Linked DNA regions of Paludisphaera rhizosphaerae. The protein of the gene in region 2 interacts with the protein of the main gene of each other region in a pairwise test. Links are inferred from orthologs where the notes say so. Each region holds a gene or a part of one and is shown on either strand. Other genes may lie near its edges.

What was found.
Region 1: the proteins of mobA (region 2) and G5C50_RS02735 interact in binary tests that used the Escherichia coli proteins (3 or more experiments, as listed by UniProt). The link is inferred for Paludisphaera rhizosphaerae from one-to-one orthologs.

The regions. Positions count from the first base shown.
Region 1 is NZ_JAALCR010000002.1:33,738-37,100, reverse strand. The notes cover bases 312-3,281. They hold G5C50_RS02735 (molybdopterin molybdotransferase MoeA), read right to left. Parts: upstream 2,424-3,281; coding sequence 1,200-2,423; downstream 312-1,199. Other genes in these bases: G5C50_RS02725 (hypothetical protein), read left to right, coding at 3,230-3,281; G5C50_RS02730 (anthranilate synthase component II), read right to left, coding at 2,458-3,033; lnt (apolipoprotein N-acyltransferase), read right to left, coding at 312-1,153. Outside these bases: more of lnt, read right to left, coding at 1-311; more of G5C50_RS02725, read left to right, coding at 3,282-3,363. UniProt on the Escherichia coli protein: Catalyzes the insertion of molybdate into adenylated molybdopterin with the concomitant release of AMP.
Region 2 is NZ_JAALCR010000015.1:124,455-127,675, forward strand. The notes cover bases 60-2,887. They hold mobA (molybdenum cofactor guanylyltransferase), read right to left. Parts: upstream 1,876-2,887; coding sequence 1,243-1,875; downstream 60-1,242. Other genes in these bases: G5C50_RS19905 (TraR/DksA family transcriptional regulator), read left to right, coding at 60-476; G5C50_RS19910 (RNA recognition motif domain-containing protein), read right to left, coding at 644-1,045; G5C50_RS19920 (TIGR03067 domain-containing protein), read right to left, coding at 1,900-2,334; G5C50_RS19925 (sulfatase-like hydrolase/transferase), read right to left, coding at 2,446-2,887. In the rest of the region: more of G5C50_RS19905, read left to right, coding at 1-59; more of G5C50_RS19925, read right to left, coding at 2,888-3,221. UniProt on the Escherichia coli protein: Transfers a GMP moiety from GTP to Mo-molybdopterin (Mo-MPT) cofactor (Moco or molybdenum cofactor) to form Mo-molybdopterin guanine dinucleotide (Mo-MGD) cofactor.

The DNA.
Region 1 (3,363 bases), on a different replicon or contig from region 2:
GCTGGATCTTGCGATAAACCTGCACCGCGGGCGACCCCGGCGTGAGAAGCACCGCCGCGTTGTATTTGCGAAGTCCCTCGGGCCGGTGCTCGTAGCGAAGGCCGCCGATCATCATCGGGATCTTCAGCGCGTCCGTGAAGCCGTGAAGGTATTTGCCGGACTCCCGCTCATTCTCGCGCCATTGATCGGGGGTCAGCCCGTCCGAAATCTGTCGCATATGGCCCGCGAAAACGTCCGACGGCGTGGCCGGATCGATCGAGATGGTCCCCCAGGGATAGGAGGTCTCAGGCCAGACGATCAGATCGGGCTTCGGGTCGTAACCGGCCGCTTTAATGACGAGGGACTCAACCTTGTTCAGGATCCCCTGCCAGTCGGCCCCGGACTTGTAATGCTGCTCGAAGTTCGTCTGGATCATCGCCAGCCGGGGACCGTCGAGGAACTCCGGCCGCGAGAGTCGATAAGCCCCGTAGATGAGCGTCCCGAGAATCCCCAGGCCGACGATCGCCAGTCGCAGCCGTTGCTTCGGCCTCAGCCGCGAGCGTCCTTCCGAGCGATAGAACAGAGGAAGCCTCAGGAGATCCACGAGCAGGGCGTTCACGGTCGCGATCAGGAAACTGACGCCGAGCGCCCCGGTGATGTCGGCGATCTGGATCACGGGGATCGCTTGATACTGGCTATGCGCCAAGTAGTACCAGGGGAAGCCGGAGAGAATGTAGATGCGGGAATGTTCCAGCCCGACCCAGAAAATCGGCGCGGCGACGAGCAGAGGGATTTTCAGGCCGAAGACGGCGTAACGCGTCAACCCGAGGAAAGCCGGCCACCAGACCGAGAGGATGGCCGCCATCACCACCCAGGCCGTCCAGGCGGAGGGATCGGTCAGACGGATCCATTGCAGGCTGGCCCCCCAGAAGACCAGACCGCCCGCCCACGCCCCAAGGTAAACCCGCCAGCGGGCTCCGGGTTCGACGGCCAGCCGAAACAGCGGGACCAGGGCGACCCAGGCCAGCGCCGAGAACTCCATCGGCGGGAAGGCGGCCCAGAGAGCCAGGCCGGAGATGATCCCGGCTGCGATCGGATGCCGCGAAACTCGTTCGCTCAGACTGAGGCGGCCGTCGGATTCGCGGCTCTCGGTGACGGCGGTCCCGGGTTCCATCTGTGCGTCCTTCCGGTCGGTTCACGTGCGGAGTGGAAGACGCACCTTACCTCAATGGAAGAAAACCGACAATTTCACCCGGGGCTATCGAGGTCTCAGAATCGGGAAGAACCAGAAAGCCGTCGGCGCCGACGATCGTCGCCATGTCGGCCGAGCCCCCCCATTCCAGGCGTTCGGCGGTGGGAATACTCGGCGCGTGATGCTGACCGACGAGCCTGGCCGGGACATAGGTTTCCAGATCGCTCCGATGATCGATCGCCCCGGCCGACCGCACGGGAATGATTCCGGGCCCTCGCGCGGGCCTTCCGTGAAGAACGTTGAGGACGGGAGCGACGAAAACCAGGAAGTTCACCAACCCGCTCATCGGGTTGCCCGGCAGACCGAAGACCAGGGCCGGCGGTCGCTCCTGGCGAGCAGGCCCCACGCCGAACCACAGAGGCTTCCCCGGCTTGATTCTGACCTTGTGGAAGACCTCTCGGACGCCGAGTTCCTGCAAGACACCCGGAACCAGGTCCTTACGTCCGGCCGAGACTCCGCCGATGACCAGCACGACGTCGGATTCGAGGGCCTTCCGCAAACCTTCGCGAAGCGCCTCAAGGTCGTCCGGCAGAATCGGCGAGACCTCGACGCGCGCGTCCTTCTGAGCCAGGAGGGCGGAGAGCATCACCGAGTTCGAGTTGCGGATCTGGTTCGGACCGGGCGCCTCGCGAAAATCGACCAGTTCGTCGCCCGTGGGAACGACGGCGACCCGGGCCTGGTCGATGACCCGGACTCTCGCCGCTCCGGCCGCCGCCAGCAGGCCCATGCGCGGAGGCGTAAGTTCGACCCCGCCGGCCAGAAGTCGATCGCCGGCGCGGTAGACCCGACCGCGAGGAAGGCGATTCATCCCGGGCTGAATAGGTTGCTTGTGGATCTCGACGCTGGCGTTGTCGAAGGTCGTCCGCTCGTGCATCACCACGACGTCGGCGTTGGAGGGGAGGGGGGCGCCCGTCGTGATCGCCGCAGCCTCGCCGTGAGCTAGGGGACGCGTCGGCGACTGACCAGCCAGGATCGTCTCGCCCAGGGTCAGCCGACAGGGAAGAACCCGTAAATCATCGCTGCGAACGGCGAAGCCGTCGACGAGCGCCTTGTCGAAGGGCGGTTGGTCGGCGTCGGCCCAGACGTCGTCGGCGAGCCAACGGCCGAGGCAGTCTTCCAGTGGTCGTTCCACCACCGGCAAAGGCGAAGCAGCCTCCAGCACGCGGGCGAGGGCCTCAGAGACTTTCAACATGGCGACGCCTCGCCGCGAGCGGCTCCAGGCCGGCTCAGGGCTTCATCTCCAGAAAGTTGCGCAGAAGCTTGATCCCTTCGAGCGTCAGGAAACTCTCGGGATGATATTGAACCCCTTCCATGGGGTACGTCTTGTGACGAACTCCCATGATCTCCCCCTCTTCCGTCTGAGCGACGACTTCCAACTCGTCGGGAAGCGTCCCCGGTTGGATCACCAGGCTGTGGTAGCGCGTGGCCTGGAAGGGGTTCGAGAGGCCCCGGTAAAGGCCCTTGCCGTCATGGTGGATCATGGAGGTCTTACCATGCATGATCCGATCCGCGCGGACGACCTTGGCCCCAAACGTGTGGCCCATGCACTGATGACCGAGGCAGACGCCCAGGACCGGGATCCGAGGAGCGAACGCCCGGATCATGTCGTTCGAGACGCCGGCCTCGCGAGGGGTGCACGGGCCGGGAGAGATAATCAGATGGGAAGGAGCCTTGGCCTCGACGTCTTCCACCGTGATCTGGTCGTTGCGAACCACTTCCAGGTCGACTCCCGGGTCGATCTCTCCCAGGCGCTGGACGAGGTTGTAGGTGAAGGAGTCGTAATTGTCGATCAGCAAGATCATGGAACGTAACCTTCCGCGGCGCAAACCCTCTCGGTCGCAGGCGACGAGATGATCGTAGCGATCGCAAGGGGAGCCGGGAAGAGAACCCACTCGGATTCCCATCCGCGCCGCTCTTCGCGTGATAGAGTCGCGTTGGCCTCTCGCCCGGAGGCGGGGGTTTGCGCGCAGACAGGGAATCCGACAAGGAGGTTCGAGGATGACCGCCGCGATCATCACGTTGGGGTTGGCGCTCGCCGTCGGCGGCGTGGGGCAGAGCGTCGCCTGCGAGGGCTGCGCCTACCAGCAAGGCCATCATCATCACGGCGTCGTCGGCCACGGACACGGCGGCGG
Region 2 (3,221 bases):
AAGACGCTCTGCTTCGCTTGACCTCTCGGTTGGTCGCACGACGGGACGCTCTCCGCAAGGCCCTCTCCGGGGACCTCGACGGTTTTCGTAAATTCTCCGAGACGGGCGGCGTGGGCGATAACGTCGACGCGGCGGTCGACTCGGCCAACGACGAGATCAGCTCCCGGCTAGTAGAAATCGAGAGTCGCGAACTAGGCCAGATCGAGCACGCCCTGCAGCGGATCGCCGCCGGGGTCTACGGTCGTTGCGAGTTCTGCGGCGGTAAGATTTCCGAGCCTCGTCTGAACGCTCTTCCCTATACGAACAGCTGCATTGATTGCCAGCGCGAGAACGAGCGGCTAGGGCAGGGGGGCCGCGGGCTGGAGACCGATTCCCACCGGTGGGCCAAGGTCTTCTCCAAGCCGGCCGATGACGAAGCCGAAGCCCCGATCAATCTCAGCGACTTCGAGATGGACTTCAGCGACTCCGCCCGCTGAGACGGCGACCACGGCGCGGGCCGTTTGAAGAGCGATTGATGGAAACGACGCAGGCCGCCGAGAGATTGGTATCTCTCGGCGGCCTGCTTTGCTTTTGGCTCAGGGGAGTCGCGAGGTCGACCCTGGATCAAACGCGATAATTCGAGCGAGCGCTGAACGGAGGGCGATCAATAGCGGTCGCGACCGCCACGGCCGCCGCCGTAGCCGCCGCCACCGTAGCCGCCGCCGCCGCCACCGTAGCCGCCGCCGCCGCCACGGGAGCCGCCGCCGCCGTAGCCGCCGCCGCCACCGTAGCCGCCGCCGCCGCCACCGGGTCGGGGCTCACGAGGACGAGCCTCGTTCACCGTGAGACGCCGGCCGCCGTTCTCCTGGTCGTGCAGTGCCCGGATCGCATCCTGAGCTTCGGCGTCCGTGTCCATCTCGACGAAGCCGAATCCCTTGCTGCGACCGGTCTCGCGGTCCGTGATCACCTGGGCGCTCTGGACCGTCCCGAACTGGGAGAACATCTGCTCCAGCTCAGCACTGGTGACCCCGTAGGCGAGGTTCCCGACGTACAATTTCTTGCCCAACTTGCAATCTCCTGAGCCTGGTCGTAAAGCGGCCCGCATTTGACTTTCTGGGCCGAGGCGAAAGGGGCCGGATGGAGGCCCGGGGCGGCGGGGCAGGGGAGTCGGCGATAAGGTCCTACGAGGATCGACGTCGCGAAAACTTCCAGTTCCCAACCATCCCTGATTATACAGTCGCCTTGTGACGCCTCCCAACAAAATCATTCGCGTTTTGAGGGATTCGCGAGACCGGTTTCCAACCGTTGACAGGCCTGATGGTACTCCCCCGGCGTATTGAGGTTCAGAATCGTCGAGAGCGTTGGGTCTACGTGTCGCAACTCGTGTTCAGGGATAAGTTTGCATCGCACCGCGGAGAGAACCGCCGAGAGCCGTCGGGTGCCTGCGGCGAGCAATTCCTCGGCCGCCGCCCTCACGGGAGAGCAGCGGTAGAGCGCCGCGATGGGGCTGGGACGGCCGTCGACGATCCCGGCGACCGCTTCTTGATCGCCGATCCTCGATGCCAGCAACTCCAGCCACGCTGGCGAAAAGAAAGGTGCGTCGACAGCGCTAAGGTAAGCCAGTTCCGTCCTCTTTGGGACGGCCCGGAGCCCCGTGACGAATCCGTGAAGCGGTCCCCACCCGGCCTCGGTGTCTCGCGAGATGACGACATCGGCCGGGAGGTTCGGCACGATCTGATCGGGAGCGGCCGAGATGATGACCGGCGATGTTACGGGCGAGAGCAGTCGCACCGCGCGTTGCAGAAGTGATTCGCTCCCCATCGGAAGGTCGGCCTTCGACCTCCCCATGCGTCGACTCTGGCCGCCGGCGAGGATGATCGCCGCGATCTCGGGCATGCTTGGAAACCCCGCGAATCGGACTTACGGCCTGTTCGAATCGGCGACTCGGGGAGGCTCGGATCGACGAAAGGCGACGACGTCGGCCAGGGGGCCGTCCCCAGGCGCAAAGTCGACAGGGCGCGCCCCGTTGAAGCCCCCGTTGCAGAGGATGAGAGCTTCACCTTCCAGCTTATAGACCCCCTGAATCTCGGGGATCGCCTGAAAGTCGCCAGCCGAGAAGCCCACCCAGTCCACTCGCTTCGGCGATGTGGACTCGTCGATTCTAATTTCCCCTCGCGCCTTGATCTTCAAGCCCTGAGGCGTGTGGATGACGACGTGCGCCTGTTTCCCCGTGAACTCAAGGGTCACGCGCAACTCGCGTGAAGCGCCCGCCTGAGTCTCCCACTTCCCCTGGAGCTTTGCTAGATCCCCGGAGACCAGGCCGTCCTCGCCGGCCTCGGCCCATGCTGCCGTCACGACGAGGAATCCCAACGCCCACCGAATACGAGTTCCGACCACGTTCGCCTCCCTCGTTGAATCTCGATGCTTCTGAATCGCGCCGATCGGTTGAGCACTCCCGCCTTATGATCACTTCGCTCCGGTGCCGGCCGTGGGCAGCCAGGCGTCGAGGCTGGACTTGAGAGCCTCGACGTATTCCGGGTGCTGGGCCGAAACGTCCCGTCGTTCACCTGGGTCGTGAGCCACATCGTAGAGTTCGGGCTTGCCGCCGCGCGTGACGACGAGCTTCAGGTCGCCCTGCATCGCCGCGATCTGATCTGAGCCCTCGTCACGCCACTTCCAGAAGAGTGCTCGAGGCGGCAGAGAGCCCTTCCCGAGCCAGACCGGTAGCACGTCCAGGCCGTCCACATGCCATGAAGGCGGAACGGTCGCCCCCGCCGCCGCCGCGAAGGTCGGCAGGAGGTCGATGAGTCCGAAAACCTCGTTGGAGGCGCTCCCCGCGGCGATTCGCCCCGGCCATCGCACGACGGTCGGCACCCGGAGGCCCCCTTCCCACAGGGTCCGTTTTTGACCGCGGAAAGGCCCGTTGCTGTCGAGCGCTGCACTCGCCCCGACGTTCCCCGCTTCGAAGGTGGCTCCGTTATCGCTCGTGAAGACGATCAGCGTCTCCTCGCGGAGTCCCAGGGCGTCGAGCCGATCGAGGACCCGCCCCACGTTCGTATCAAGTCGGGTCACCATCGCGGCATAGTGGGAACCGAACTCCTGGCCCGGCGTCGGCTCCGGCACCCGTCCACGGTGCTTCTCAACCTCTTCAGCAGGGGCGGCGACCGTGAAATGGGGAGCGATATAGGCGAGGTAGAGGAAGAACGGCTCCTCACGACGACGATCCAGGAAATCGAGAGCGC